Regions from separate parts of the Salicibibacter cibarius genome, predicted to be linked through region 2. Evidence: a T-box and tRNA genes for the amino acid it is inferred to sense, from the RefSeq annotation. Region 2 holds a T-box; the other holds one or more tRNA genes.
The links. The T-box of region 2 lies ahead of pheS (phenylalanine--tRNA ligase subunit alpha). A T-box ahead of a tRNA ligase gene usually reads a tRNA of that ligase, here a tRNA-Phe.
Positions count from the first base shown of each region.

Region 1: it has a tRNA-Phe gene. The T-box ahead of pheS (phenylalanine--tRNA ligase subunit alpha) is inferred to sense a tRNA for this amino acid. The anticodon was not compared.

Region 1 covers NZ_CP054705.1:4,465,621-4,472,976, reverse strand. Annotated here, with positions in the region: gene HUG15_RS22555 (LLM class flavin-dependent oxidoreductase) at 1-230, shown strand, start outside; gene HUG15_RS22550 (NADPH-dependent FMN reductase) at 243-809, shown strand; gene HUG15_RS22545 (NAD-dependent succinate-semialdehyde dehydrogenase) at 1,102-2,505, shown strand; gene HUG15_RS22540 (aldo/keto reductase) at 3,130-4,020, opposite strand; gene HUG15_RS22535 (YqjF family protein) at 4,081-4,788, opposite strand; tRNA gene HUG15_RS22530 (tRNA-Lys) at 4,902-4,977, shown strand; tRNA gene HUG15_RS22525 (tRNA-Asp) at 5,083-5,158, shown strand; tRNA gene HUG15_RS22520 (tRNA-Phe) at 5,169-5,244, shown strand; gene yycF (response regulator YycF) at 5,377-6,081, shown strand; gene walK (cell wall metabolism sensor histidine kinase WalK) at 6,088-7,356, shown strand, end outside.
Region 2 covers NZ_CP054705.1:3,429,257-3,436,612, forward strand. Annotated here, with positions in the region: gene polX (DNA polymerase/3'-5' exonuclease PolX) at 1-1,071, opposite strand, end outside; gene HUG15_RS17380 (CvpA family protein) at 1,085-1,612, opposite strand; gene zapA (cell division protein ZapA) at 1,619-1,882, opposite strand; gene pheT (phenylalanine--tRNA ligase subunit beta) at 2,065-4,482, opposite strand; gene pheS (phenylalanine--tRNA ligase subunit alpha) at 4,509-5,543, opposite strand; T-box leader at 5,589-5,808, opposite strand; gene HUG15_RS17400 (hypothetical protein) at 5,963-6,724, opposite strand; gene HUG15_RS17405 (FAD-dependent oxidoreductase) at 7,049-7,356, opposite strand, start outside.

The sequences.
Region 1 (7,356 bases), 1.0 Mb from region 2:
TTCCGAAGCAGGCCTTTGCACAGAGTGAGGATCTGCGGACCGTCATAAACGTCGGCAGCCCTCAGCAGGTGATTGAAAAAATTCTTTATCAGCATGAACAATTCGGCCATCAGCGTTTTATTGCACAAATGGACTTTGGCGGCGTACCGTTTGATAAACTGCGAAAAAATATTGAGCTCATAGGGACAGAAATACTGCCGGCAATCAAAAAGCATACAGCTAAAGAGTAGGAGGCAAGGAAAATGAACATCGTAGCATTATCCGGTTCCAACGTCGGTTCCAAAACGAGAACGGCGATGGATTATACCGTGAATACGATTGCCGAAAAATATCCGGAGACGGAAGTAACCTTGATTGATTTAGCAGACTTAGAGATACAATTTAGTGATGGACGCAACTTTTTGGACTATGAAGGGGATACAAAATATGTCGCTCAAACGATCATGGATGCGGATGCCATCATCATCGGAACGCCAATTTTTCAAGCATCTATCCCCGCGACATTGAAAAATCTATTCGATTTGCTCCCTCAGGACGGGCTGCGGGATAAAGTGACGAGCGTACTCGTAACCGCAGGGTCGCTGACGCACTTTCTCATTGTGGAACAACAGCTTAAACCAATTTTGTCGTACATGAAAGCGCAAATCGTCCAAGATTACGTATTTATCGAGGAAAAAGATTTCCATCGAAAAGAGATCACCAATGACAATGTCTTGCTCCGCGTCGATCGATTGGTGGAAGATACTGTTGGATTAACGGAGACTTATATGAATATGCGCAAAACGAAGGAAGAAGCGTATGGGTTTTAGAGCCGTATTCGCATGAAGCCCGAAAGAAAGCTCTAATTCCCTTTTCGGGCGCCATGAAGTAGCATGGCGCCCGAACTTGATAGAAGCAGGAATTTTCGGTCGTCATGAAGCGGCCATGCGGTTAAATTAGGCGATTGAGCATCTCGGATAACGAGAATTATATAATTCAGATAAAACAAACAAATGAAGAAATGTTTCAACAAGCATGAAGTTGGGAATTTATATCAAAGATGATTCGAAAACATTTTACAGTAATCTTTGAATTGAAAGGAGCCTTCTATCTACGATGAATATTCTCATCAACGGCGAATGGACCGGCGATAAACTGGAGCAAATCGATGTCGTTAACCCTGCGACGGGGGATGTGCTCGATACGATTCCGAAAGGCGGCGAAAAAGAAGCCGAGGCAGCTGCGACTGCCGCGTACGAAGCATTCTCCGAGTGGTCCAAGCTTACCGCTGCGGACCGGAGCGCAAAGTTGGAGAAATGGTTTGAATTGATCGGTGAGAATCACGAAGACCTCGCGCAAACGATGACGAAAGAGCAAGGGAAAGCGATCAAGGAAGCGCGCGGCGAAATTTCTTATGCGAATTCATTTATCAAATGGTACGCGGAGGAAGGTAAGCGCAACTATGGAGAATCGGTCCCGGCTTCTGCACCGGACAAGCGGTTGTTTGTCACCCATCAACCTGTGGGGGTCGTGGCATCGATTACACCGTGGAATTTTCCGGCGGCGATGATTACGCGTAAAATCGCGCCGGCACTCGCAGTCGGTTGCACAGCTGTCATTAAACCTGCAACGCAAACACCGTTAACAGCTCTCAAATTGGCCGAATTGGCGGTGGAAGCAGGCATTCCCAAAGGGGTTGTCAACGTTGTCACCGGTTCATCCAGAAAAATTTCCGAGGCGTGGCAGCAGGACAAACGCGTGCGCAAGCTTACCTTCACCGGTTCAACGGAAGTTGGCAAAACGTTAATGAGCGGCGCATCGGAAACGATGAAGAAAATATCGTTGGAACTTGGCGGCCATGCACCATTAATCGTGCTTGAAGATGCGGATATTGACAACGCGGTTGAACAGGCAGTGACCTCGAAATTCCGTAACGGAGGTCAAACTTGTGTCTGTGCGAACCGTATTTACGTGGCGGAATCGATTGAAGAGACGTTCACGAATAAATTTAAGCAAGCCGTTGAAGGTTTAAACGTCGGCGATGGTCTCGATGATAATACTGACATTGGGCCTTTAATCGACGAAGATGCCGTTGACAAAGTCCTCTCCCATATAGAAGATGCCGAAAAACAAGGGGCAAAAGTTGTTACGGGCGGCAAAAAGAAAGATGGGCTCTTTTTAACACCAACAGTAATTAGCGGGGTAAACGAAGACATGGCTTGCATGAATGAAGAAACGTTTGGCCCGCTCGCGCCTATTGCTACTTTTAAAACCGAAGAAGAAGCGATTGAGCGGGCAAATAACACCATCTACGGATTGGCGGCTTATTTATTTACGAGCAATGTGTCTAAAGCGGTCCGCTTGAGCGAACAGCTGGAGTACGGCATCATCGGCTTAAACGACGGTGGTCCTTCCACAGCACAGGCGCCATTCGGCGGCTGGAAGCAAAGCGGCATCGGACGGGAAGGCGGCCGTCAAGGCATGGATGAGTTTCTGGAGACGAAATATATCTCGCTTAAACTATAACTATAATGGAATGACCCGGCACAAACACCGGGGTCATCTTTATGAAAGGATCAGTAGTGTTGTAATAGCTTTACCGATGCGACATGGTTTAATAGAGAGTCGTTACTAGCATCGTCACCCCATCCCTTGTTCATGAAGGGGAAAGGAGGTGAATGTCATCGGCAGATATCGGAACAGACCAAGCAGAGTTGATAAATTGTATGAAAAAACAAAGGCGAAAAAAGCCAAGCGGTGGAAGATCACCGACTTAGCCTTTCGCCTGATTCACTTCCTTTTGCTCATTAAGAGGGATTAAGTGACATCCGCAAGCATCAAACCCGTTTCTTACGCTTATCGGTTCATGGGGGAACCGATGTAAGAAGGCGACGGCTCAATCTGGGGTTCGGGGATGATGTGAGCGATTTTATATTATTATGCATCAAGAACACAGATAGATATACATAAAAAAGTGATAAGACCTGTATGGGGGTGGACTTATCACTCATTAGGGGAGGTGAATTACCTCGCCATCAGCAAATATCGACCGATGACCAATCGGCTTTTTCTAATTCCATTTTAAGGTTTTTATATAAATAAGTCAAACTGTTTGGACGTATCGGACTCGCGTGTGATGTGACGAGAGATTTAGATAATATCCAAAGGCATCTTTCGTTCCGGTTTTGGAAATACTTTATCAATCTTTCGAAGATCTTCTTCTGACAACTCGATCGTGGCGGCTTCCGCATTTTCAATGACATGGTTTTGGCCAGTACCTTTCGGTATCGCGAGCACGCCGTTCGTCCGAATCGTCCAGGCGAGCGCGATTTGCAGAGGTTTTGCTTCATGTTTCTCGGAAATTTCTTTAATAATCAGGTTGTTCATTAATTGACTGATGAGTGAACCACCTTGGCCAAGGGGACTGTATGCCATCACCGGCATTTGCTGTTCTCGTTGCCAGGGAAGAAGATCATAATCAATTCCTCGTGAACCCAAATGGTACAGCACTTGGTTTATGGAACAATTGGAACCATGCTCTAATTCCGTGAGTTCTTGCATATCCGAGGTATCAAAGTTGGAAACCCCCCACCGCAAAATTTTACCTTCCTTGCGGAGCGCTTCCAAACCTTCCACCGTTTCCTGGAGCGTTCCCCCCGATAAACCACGCCAGTGCAAAAGGTACATGTCCAAATAATCGGTCTGCAAACGTCGCAAACTGTTTTCACAGGCTGTATGGATTTTTGACAGGCCTGCATTGTGGGGATAGACCTTGGAAACTAAGAAAGCTTCGTCTCTGCGATCGTCGATGGCTTCCCCGACAATCTCTTCAGACCGGCCGTCCCCATACATTTCTGCGGTGTCTATGACGCTCATTCCGAGATCAAGGCCGAGTTGCAAGGCTCTGACTTCATCATTTTTGCTATCGGAATGCTCCCCCATTTTCCATGTGCCCTGTCCGATCCTTGGAAGGGCGGTACCGTCGGGCAATGTCACTGTGCGGTTTTGCAATGCCTTTTTGATCAGATCCGAACGCTCCATTTTATTCTGCCTCCTATCGATTAGGATTATTTCATATCGATGATTGCTTACACCAGTATATCAGGTGCAACGACGAAGCGGCCAAAAGAAAACCTTTTGTCTTTTTGCATAATGAAGCAAAGGGTCCGTAGCCGGTAATTCAAAAGCCTGCGTATTTTTGTGAAAAGATGCCTTGGCATGCTGTAACAGCCACGGCTGATGGTGGATATCAAGGGCATATAAATGTCGCCGATGCGTCGTATATAAACGGTACCGTTCGGTGAGCCAGTCATCCAAGGTTCCGATTTCTGCTGTAAAAACGTCAGACGTCGGTTGGTAGACGGTTTCAAATATTGTCTTCGGACGATGGCTGTGATAGCGAATGACCCCTTTTTCCCTTTCCACCTTCATATCGGCATAAAAATAAGGAAGGTGAAACAGCGAGCGTGCCGTGAGCACAGCTAGGCGGTGATCAGCATCCAGGCTAAAAAAATAAACACCGGTTTGTCCTTTAAATGTGACATACGTTCGTACATTTATTTCCGGAAAGGCATGCGCAAATGGCACCGGTGGAAGAAAACGGGCGCGTAATTGTGTGATTTCAAACGGAATGACGCTAATCCAAGCTTGCTCTTCATAGGTATCAATCTCCAGAGGGTCTGGAATTTTCGCTTGCAATGTTTCCGGGGAGAGCGGCCAATGGGCGAATAATACGTCTTTCCATGTCTGGGTCATGAGCCAAAGTCCATGAGGAAGCGATTGAGGCCGGTGTGTCGTCTGTTTGGGCATAGGATCACTCCTTTTGCGAACATGCGCTTAGGGTTTTCCAACGAGTAATTTGCCATTCCCCATTGCATTTAAACGCCGGACGTGCTAAGATAAATTTTGTCTTTGGGCTTAATGAGCCATTAGCTCAGTTGGCAGAGCATCTGACTTTTAATCAGAGGGTCGGAGGTTCGAATCCTCCATGGCTCACCAATTCTTAGAAAAACTTGGATTTCGCCAAGTCCTTATAGCGGAAGCCTTAGTTTTACTTATACTTTAATCTTTTAACAAAGTTAAACATTTTAAAGTGCATAAAATGGGCCTGTGGTGTAGCGGTTAACATGCCTGCCTGTCACGCAGGAGATCGCGGGTTCGAATCCCGTCAGGCCCGCCATATACATATTGGCTCGATAGCTCAGTCGGTAGAGCAGTAGACTGAAAATCTACGTGTCGGCGGTTCGATTCCGTCTCGAGCCACCATGTTTATAATATATGTACCCCGGAATGCGCCCGGGGTTTTTCTGTATGCAATAATAAACGTCATTAAACGCGTAGCTGTGTTACAATACTTGTAGAATATAGTGCCGGAATTACGAAATGGGGAGAAAAATCATGAATGAAAAAATACTGGTTGTCGACGATGAGCAACCGATTGCTGATATTCTCGAATTCTCACTGCAGAAGGAAGGCTTTGAAATCGAAGTTGCCTATGACGGCACGGAAGCGATTGAAAAGGTAGATGCCTTTAAGCCTGATCTCATTTTACTCGATATTATGCTGCCGAATAAAGACGGGATGGAAGTGTGCCGTGAAGTCCGCAAAAATTATGATATGCCGATTATCATGCTTACGGCAAAGGACTCGGAGATCGATAAAGTGCTCGGTCTTGAATTGGGTGCTGATGATTACGTAACCAAGCCTTTTAGTACCCGTGAATTGCTTGCGCGTGTGAAAGCGAATATTCGCAGGCTTCAAGTTGTCCCTGAAGCAGATCGAAAAAATACCGGGGTTAAGCAAATCGGGGACTTGACGATTGATCCGGAAGCTTATCTCGTCCGTAAACGGGGGAATCCGATTGAGCTTACCCATCGGGAGTTTGAATTAATCCATTATTTAGGAAGTCATATTGGACAAGTGATGTCACGAGAAGACCTTTTACAGTCCGTCTGGGGCTATGACTATTTTGGAGATGTACGTACCGTTGATGTCACGGTGCGCCGGCTACGGGAGAAAGTAGAAGATAATCCCAGTTATCCGAACTGGATTATTACAAGAAGAGGGGTAGGTTACTATCTTCGGCATCCCGAACAGGAGTAGAGTTGGATGAAGCGAATCGCGGGTTTCTTTAAATCTTTTCAATTTAAATTAATATTTATATACGTCATGCTTTTGCTGATTGCGTTTCAGGTTATCGGAATCTTTTTCATGGATCGTCTGGAAGAACAGTTTGTCGACAATCATCGGGGTGCATTGGAAGACCAAATGAGTTTGCTCTCTTATAATATTGAACAAACGCTTATACAAGAAACGGATGATACGGATCAAAATGACATGAACGAAGAAATTAACGATTTAATTTCCCGTTATGAAGTGAATGAGCTAAGCAGTACCGGATCCACCATTCAAGTAGTGGACAGTCAACAGAATGTGCTAGCCCACAATCAACACGGAACGCAAAGCGGTGGATTGCTGAATACGGAAATACGTGTCTCCCAGGCATTGCTTGATCAAGAGTCGAACGAAATGTTGTTGGACCCGGACACCGGCCAACGTATGCGGGTAATCACGCAACCTTTGCATGGAGACGATGATGAAGTCATTGGAGCCATTCATTTGGAATCATCGATGGAAGATATGTATGACGAAGTGACGCAAATTAATAACATTTTTATGACGAGCGGAGGCGTTGCCTTGGCAATTACGGCGATGATCGGCGTCCTTCTATCAAGAACCGTTACTCGTCCGATTAAAGATATGCAGAAACAGTCTGCGGTGATGAGTGAAGGAGACTTCAGTCGTCGTGTTCGTGTTTACGGAAATGATGAAATCGGGGAGCTCGCCTCTTCCTTTAATACGTTGGCGATGAATTTAAAGGAAGCGAACGCCACAACTGAAGGAGAAAGGCGGAAGCTTAGTTCTGTCCTTTCCCATATGACAGATGGCGTGATTGCCACGGATGAACTTGGCCGTATTATTTTGCTCAATAAACAAGCGGAAATCTTGTTATCTTTAGACAGTGAAGGGGCAAAAGGCCGGCCTCTTCCCGACATATTGGATCTTTCGGGACAGGTTGCCCCCAGTGATCTCTATGATTATACGGAACCGTTGATTTTGGACTTCAGTGATGAACGCGGAGATTCTCTTATAGAAGCGAGCTTTTCCGTTCTCCGAAGCGAAAGCGGTTATGTGACCGGTTTGATTACAGTGCTTCATGATGTCACGGAAAAGGAAAAATTGGAGAGAGAACGTCGCGAATTCGTAGCAAATGTTTCCCACGAGTTACGCACGCCGTTAACGACATTAAAAAGTTACATGGAAGCATTGGAAGATGGTGCCATAGCAGATGAAGATCTTGCCCCGCGCTTTTTGAAT
Region 2 (7,356 bases):
TGCTTTGGCCATTTCCTCGATGGAGTTCGCACCGTCGCTCCACACGGTATGCGTGTGGAGATCACCCATCACCTGTTGTAAATCAATATTTTCCCGGTTTTTTTGGTACCATTCCGTTTCAATCGTCCCTTCCCTTGCCTCCGGCGGGATATTTTCCAAACCAAAATGGGCAAAAAAATCCTTTTCGTTTCGGAAAGTAGTGATTTTGCCTGTTTCACTATCTTCAACGCCATATTCATTAATCTTCTCGTTTTGTGCTTTCGCGATTCTTCGCATGAGCAGATGGTGGTCCTTGGAACCGGTAAAATGATGGAGGGCACTCGCGAATGCATCGTCGCTCACGATTCTAACGTCAACGTTAACGGGGTAGCCCTTGTCCAATTGCAATGACACTTTCTTTTCCCCATCAGCGACAACCTCGGCAATGCCGGCCAACGCTTTGAGTTGATCCCGCACGTGTTCGGGATCATCGGTTGAGATGACGTAATCAAGATCGCGAACCGTCTCTTTTAGGCGCCGTAAACTTCCTGCCCGGGCAAAACGATTGACCACTGTAAACTGTCTCAACGCTGCTTCCATTTCTTCCGCCACCTGTAACATAAAAGCAACCGGCAAGCGTTCGGGACGCTCATTGGTTGCATTTAATGCGTCGAGGATTTTTTCTTCTGTTTTCGCCCCGAATCCCGGTAACGTTTGGACCTGTTTTTGTTCACAAGCGTCTTTTAACGATGCAGCATCTGTAATCCCGAGTTCTTGATAAAGCTTTCCGACTTTTTTTCCGCCCAACCCGGGCAATTGCAAGAGAACAGGCAAACCCGCAGGCACTTTGGCTTTCAACTCATCCAGCACTTCGCTTTTACCGGTATCCCTAAGCGCTTCGATGACAGCGGCCGTCCCCTTTCCGATACCGTTCAACGCTTCGGGACGCCCGATCTCTTCAAGGGTACGCGCTTCACGCTCCAACGCTTGCGCCGCTTTACGGTAGGCGGCAATTTTAAACGGGTTTTCTCCTGCAATTTCTTGATAAATCGCAATCGTTTCCAACGTCTGCATCACTTCTTTTTTATCCAAAGCCTCTCCCTCCTCACGTCCATACATCCGGCAACCATTGGGATAAAAACGGCGTGTTTTCAATCATCAACCTGGCGACCGTTGAACTCGCGATCGTATCTTGAACGGCTTCAACAGGGATTATCGCGGCCACAAACAATAAGACAAAAACAACCAGGTACCCTTCGATGAAACCTAAAACACCGCCGAGCAGATTATTCAAAGTACGCACAATAGGCAGGTAACGAACGAAGTCCAAGAGCGAAGCAATCATGCGCAACAAAATACGCGTGGCAAAAAAAAGAATAGCAAAGGCAATTCCGTTATAATACACACTTTCCAAACTAAACGCCGGGATCATCATGCCGCCATCGCTTCCGTCCAAAAATTGGGGATATGGAAGCCATAACCGTAAATAATCGGCGAATGGGCTAAAAAATAAAAAGGCAACAATCATCGACCCGAAAAAACTGACAAGATGAAAAAATTGCAGGACAAGTCCCCGACGCAGCCCTACGAAGAACTTCGCGAAGAGTATCAGCAATATAAACAGACTTAACATGCGTATTTAATCCTCTTCCTCCGACATTAACCCTTGATCCTTTTGCATTTTCAAATAATCATCTGCAATATTGATCGCTGCAAGGACAGCGAGGCGTCTCGTATCAAGGTAAGGGTTCACCCTTTTCATTTCTCTCATTTTAGCATCCACGTACCTGGAAACATCATTGACATGACCTTTTGATTCATCACTGATAACTGTGTATTGATCCCCGTAGATTGTGACAGTTGTTCGTTTTTTATCCTGATTGTTAGCTTCTTGACCGGCCACCTGCGAGCGCCTCCCTTTTCACCTCGAACGTGTAATGATATCTGTGAGTATCTATCAATTAATTGGAAATGAGCATACTAATCCTATATTATCTAACATCATAACAAATTCCGAAGCTATTGAAAACAAAGGCAAAGATCTTTAACGACCAAAAGCGCACCCTCGCTCGGGGTGCGCTTTCTTTAATCGCGCAAAGTTGCGCCTAGCCGCGAGCGGAGGGCGGCTACGATTTCTTCATGAATGCTGGCAATTTCTTCGTCTTTCAGCGTACGCTCACGGTTTAGATAAAGGAGCGAATAGGCGAGTGACTTTTTGCCGGCTTCGATATTTTCTCCTTGGTAGACATCAAACAGATGAATATCTTCTAGCCATTCTCCCGCGGCCTCCACGATGACCGCTTCCACTTCAGCTGCAGCAATGTTTGCATCGGCAACAACGGCCAAATCCCTTCGGATAGCCGGAAAGCGAGGGAGGGGTTGATAGCGAATGTCTTCATTGTCTACGGCAAATAGCTTTTCCACATTTAATTCAAACACGTAAGTCGCTTGCAACCCTTGAGCCTCTTGTTCGAGTGGGTGAAGTTGTCCAAGGAAACCAACGGTTTCGCCATCGATGAGCACTTCCGCGGATCGCCCCGGATGCATGCCTTCCCGTTTACGGGCGCGAAAGACCGCTTCATTTTCTTTCCCCGCTTGTTTTAACATGCCTTCAACAATTCCTTTTGCGACATAGAAATCGACCTGGATTTCTTCCCCGTTCCAAGCATGATTGTACCACTGGCCGCTTAATATTCCCGCTACATGTTCATGCTCCGCCGGTTGCTTATTTTCATCTGCATACGGTTCAAAGACGGTCCCAATTTCAAACAAAAAGACATCTTCAAGTTGACGATTCACGTTGTAGACGCCGGCATCCAGAAGGTGAGGGACCAGGCTTCTTCGCAGCACTTCCCGTTCTTCACTCATAGGCATAAGCACACCCATCTTCCGATCACTTTCGTGCAGTAAAAATTGATCTGCCTTTTGTACGCTTGTGAGGGAGTAAGTGATTGCCTCTTGCATCCCCGTGCTTTCAAGAAAACGGCGGAGTTTGCGGCGACTCTTTTGCTCGTCGGTCAAAGCGCCGGCTGAGCGCGCGCCGACCGGCAATGTCGTCGGAATACGATCATAGCCATAAAGACGGGCAACTTCTTCGATTAAATCTTCTTCAATCGAAAGATCAAGGCGTCTTGACGGTATACGGACGCGCCATTCATTTCCCAGATCCGTCACTTCCAAATCGAGCCGATGCAACAACGCCTCGGTTTCCTCCGGCTCAAGCTCCGTTCCAAGCCGCGTATTTAATCGTTCCAAACTAAGATGAACCTCTTGCACAACAGCCGGTAATTCTCCTGATTCCACCGTACCTTTTAGCACAACGCCGCCAGCAATCTCTTCCATTAACGTGACGGCCCTTTCCGCCGCTTCGGCGGTTCGTTCGAAATCCAATCCTTTTTCGAATCGTTGGCTTGATTCGCTGCGCAACCCTAACCTTCCGGATGTTTTTCTAACATTTAATGCATCAAATTGTGCCGATTCCAGCAACACACTTGTTGTGTCCGCCTGTACTTCTGTTGACGCGCCGCCCATCACACCCGCGATCGCAACGGGGGCATTGCCATTCGTGATCAACACATCCTCACCGGAGAGCGTTCGCTCCTGACCGTCCAACGTCTCGATTTTTTCTCCTTGTTCCGCCCGTCTCGTTACGATTTTCTCCGAGCCAAACCGTTCATAATCGAACGCATGAAGGGGTTGTCCATACTCGAGCAATACATAGTTCGTAATATCGACAATATTATTGATCGGTCGAATACCTGCGGCCATTAAACGTGTTTGCAACCATAACGGCGATGGGGCTACCGTTATTTTATCGATCACTTTAGCTCCGTAATAAGGGACATCCTCGCCATTTGTCACTTCAACGGCGATGCGGTTAGCAGCATTTTTGCGAATCACCCCATGGGTGTAATCGGGATGATGAATCGGACGGTCCAGCAACGCGGACAATTCGTAAGCGACCCCGAGCATGCTTAAGCAATCCGGACGGTTCGGCGTCAAATCAAGTTCCATAATCACATCATTCAAACCGAGGACCTCAAGCGCATCAAGCCCCGTCGCGACCTCTGCCGGCAATTCGACAATTTGACCTTGTTCTGTTTTCGCCAATAACTGCTCATTGAAGCCAAGCTCGTCCAATGCGCAAATCATGCCCGCGGATGTTTCTCCGCGAATCGTCGTTTCTTCTATTTTTTTATTCCCAGGCAAGGTCGTTCCCGGCATCGCTACGGCAACTTTTTGGCTCTTTTGCACGTTGCTTGCCCCACAGATGATTTGCTTCGTTTGGTCACCTACATCTACTTGGCATACCGTTAATTTTTCGGCTTCCGGGTGAGGGGCTGTCTCATTCACCTCACCGACGATGACACCATCGATCCCGTCATGATAGCGATGGAGCCGATCAACCTCTACCCCAGCCCGGGTAAGCTTTTCAGCAACTTCCTCCGGGGTTGTGTCCGATAAATCGATATAATCCGTTAACCATTGATAGGAAACGAGCATCGTCGCTTCACCTTCCTTCTTATTTTCTACAAATGTTGAAACTGTGATAAAAAACGCGTGTCATTCGTGTAAAAATGGCGGATATCGTCGATCCCGTATTTCAACATGGCAAAGCGTTCCACGCCCATGCCAAAAGCAAAGCCACTGTAAATATTTGGATCAAATCCATTTAATTCCAAAACGCGCGGATGAACCATCCCCGAACCTAACACTTCAATCCATCCGCTTTGCTTGCATATTCGGCAACCTTTGCCTGCACAAATGCCGCAAGTGACGTCAATTTCCGCCGATGGTTCCGTAAATGGAAAAAAGCTCGGGCGCAATCGAATCTCTCGGTCTTGGCCAAAGTACTGTTTGACAAATGTATCAAATATTCCTTTCAAGTCACTCATTCGCACATTTTCATCCACGTAGAGCCCTTCGATTTGCATAAACTGATGGGAGTGGGTGGCGTCATCTTCGTCGCGGCGATAGACCTTCCCCGGACAAATAATCCTAACCGGGCCCTCGCCTTCATGCTTTTGCAACGTCCGGGCCTGCACCGGTGACGTTTGCGTTCTCAACAGGGTATCTTCACTGGTGTAAAAGGAATCTTGCATGTCCCGGGCCGGATGATTCGGGGGCAAATTGATCATTTCAAAATTAAAATAATCTGTCTCCACTTCCGGCCCTTCCGTTACTTCAAACCCAAGGCCGATAAAAATGTCCTCGATCTCCTCCACAACGGCTGTAAGCGGATGAGTGGAACCCTGATTCATGGGCCTTCCCGGCAATGTTACATCGATTTCTTCCTCTTCAAGCCTTTGTTCCAATTCGGCTTTCTCAAAAACTTCCCCTTTATTAGCCAGTGCCTCTTGAATACTTTCGCGAACCTCGTTAGCCTTTTGGCCGACGACAGGACGTTCTTCGGCTGATAGTTGCCCCATCCCGCGCAGAACCTCCGTAATGGCTCCTTTTTTCCCCAGATAACGGATGCGCACTTGTTCTAGAGCCTTCTTGTCATCGCTAGCCTGTACGGCTTCGAGCGCTTCCGATTCAAGCGCCTTTAATCGTTCAATCATTTCGTGTGTCCTCCTTTGTTAAAAATAAAAACCTCCGCCCCCTAAAAAAGGGACGAAGGTTTCGCGGTACCACCCTTGTTAACGACAGCAACTATCGTTCACTCTTGCAAATAACGGCTTGCGCCCGGTACACTTTTTTAGACTTGCTTTCAGTGCCAACTCCGGAGTGAATTCCAAAGCTCTTAACGCAGGGGAGCTCTCAATCCATGACTCCCCCTTCCTGGCCGCCAGTGTTCCAAGTACTACGCTCTTTCATTGTTTTTTCAATATGCTTGTATAACAAACAGTATAATCCATTTTTTTATCTGTGTGAACCTCTCCACCTAAATCAAAGATTTTGATGGAGCATCCCTTATCTTAAATACAGCGCAAACAAAAGCGGTTAAGACGCCTTCGGCGACTCTAATGCTTTCGTAAGGCTAATGAATGAAGACAGGGTCGTATATTCGAGCCAAGACAGTGCCTTTTATATCCATCACCGAACAAACCGCAGAGTTGTTAATTCCGAGGTCTACCGCACATATTTTTTGGTCGTTGATTTTGGTTTTATTTAATGTCACGTTTGATTGATAACTAACGTTTAGGAAATACTTTTTTCCGGCTTTAACAAGCGTAGGGTTGTTTTCTTTCCAATCCCAAACGCCGCGTTTATATAAGTCTTGGTCTTTGAAGGTGATATCCACCCAGACCCAGTCATTATTATCAAAAATTTTGATTTGAGCCGTTTTATCCGATGTTCGGTTAAACATATTACCTCGATAAAACACCGGGAATTCCTTGTGTTTTAATTGCAACCTCGGAGGGTTCTTTTTAAAATTTTTTCCTTCGGAAAGCGCAATTGCTTTCTCTTCTTCCCAGTTACGCAAATTGGAACGATAGCTTTTCACTTTCCCAAACGCCGCAGCAATGGCGCTTCTTCGAAAGTATGAAGGAAATTTATGAAAACGAGCATTAAATGCCCGGTACTTCGGAGAAGGATTTGATTCAGTTGTATGGATGAGCCGTTCCACCGCAGGAACGATAGATTTCGTCGTCATCTCATCAAGGTTATCAAACTCTTTGTCTATCACTTCGATAATAAAAGTAATAAAAGTCAGTGCGTCGTTGTAGATATCCAGTGTTGCGTCAAAGATACGAGAGTGATTCGTAATCTTGTGCGACAGCGTTTTGGCTATGTTCATCATCAAACCCTCCTTCTAAAAGTATCCCAAGGTCATCTAATTATAACGGAACATTTGTTTGAATTCATTATACCTTACCCTTTATGCAAAGTCTAATCTTATACTTAACCACTATGATTTTAAAAATAAACAGACCATGATCTTAGCGCCTAACCCCCACTAAATTTGAAGGGGAATGCGGTGCTAACTTTTTGTTCAAGTCATGGGTCAATAACCGGACCGTTCGCTCATCATGCTTTCAATCATTTTATCCCGGTGGTAAGCGCCCGTAAAACTCCCGCTTCAACGGGAGTTAACGGGCGACTAACACCCCGATTCGTTCAACTAACCATCAGAGGGAAAAACCCCCTCTGATGGAAGTTTCACTTTATATTCTTTTTGCAACGGTTTTTCAGCCGGACCCTCGATCACTTCCCCGGAATAGGAAAACCTTGATCCGTGGCATGGGCAATCCCAAGTGCGATCCGCGCCGTTCCAATTCACCTCGCAGCCCACGTGTGTGCATGTTGTGTCAACGACGTGAAGTTCACCATCTTTATCCCGGTACGCCCCTTTGCGTTTTCCGTCGATCCGCACGACAGCCCCTTCGTCCTTTGCCAAGCCTTTCATTTCCTTGTTTGAGGTCTCTGCTT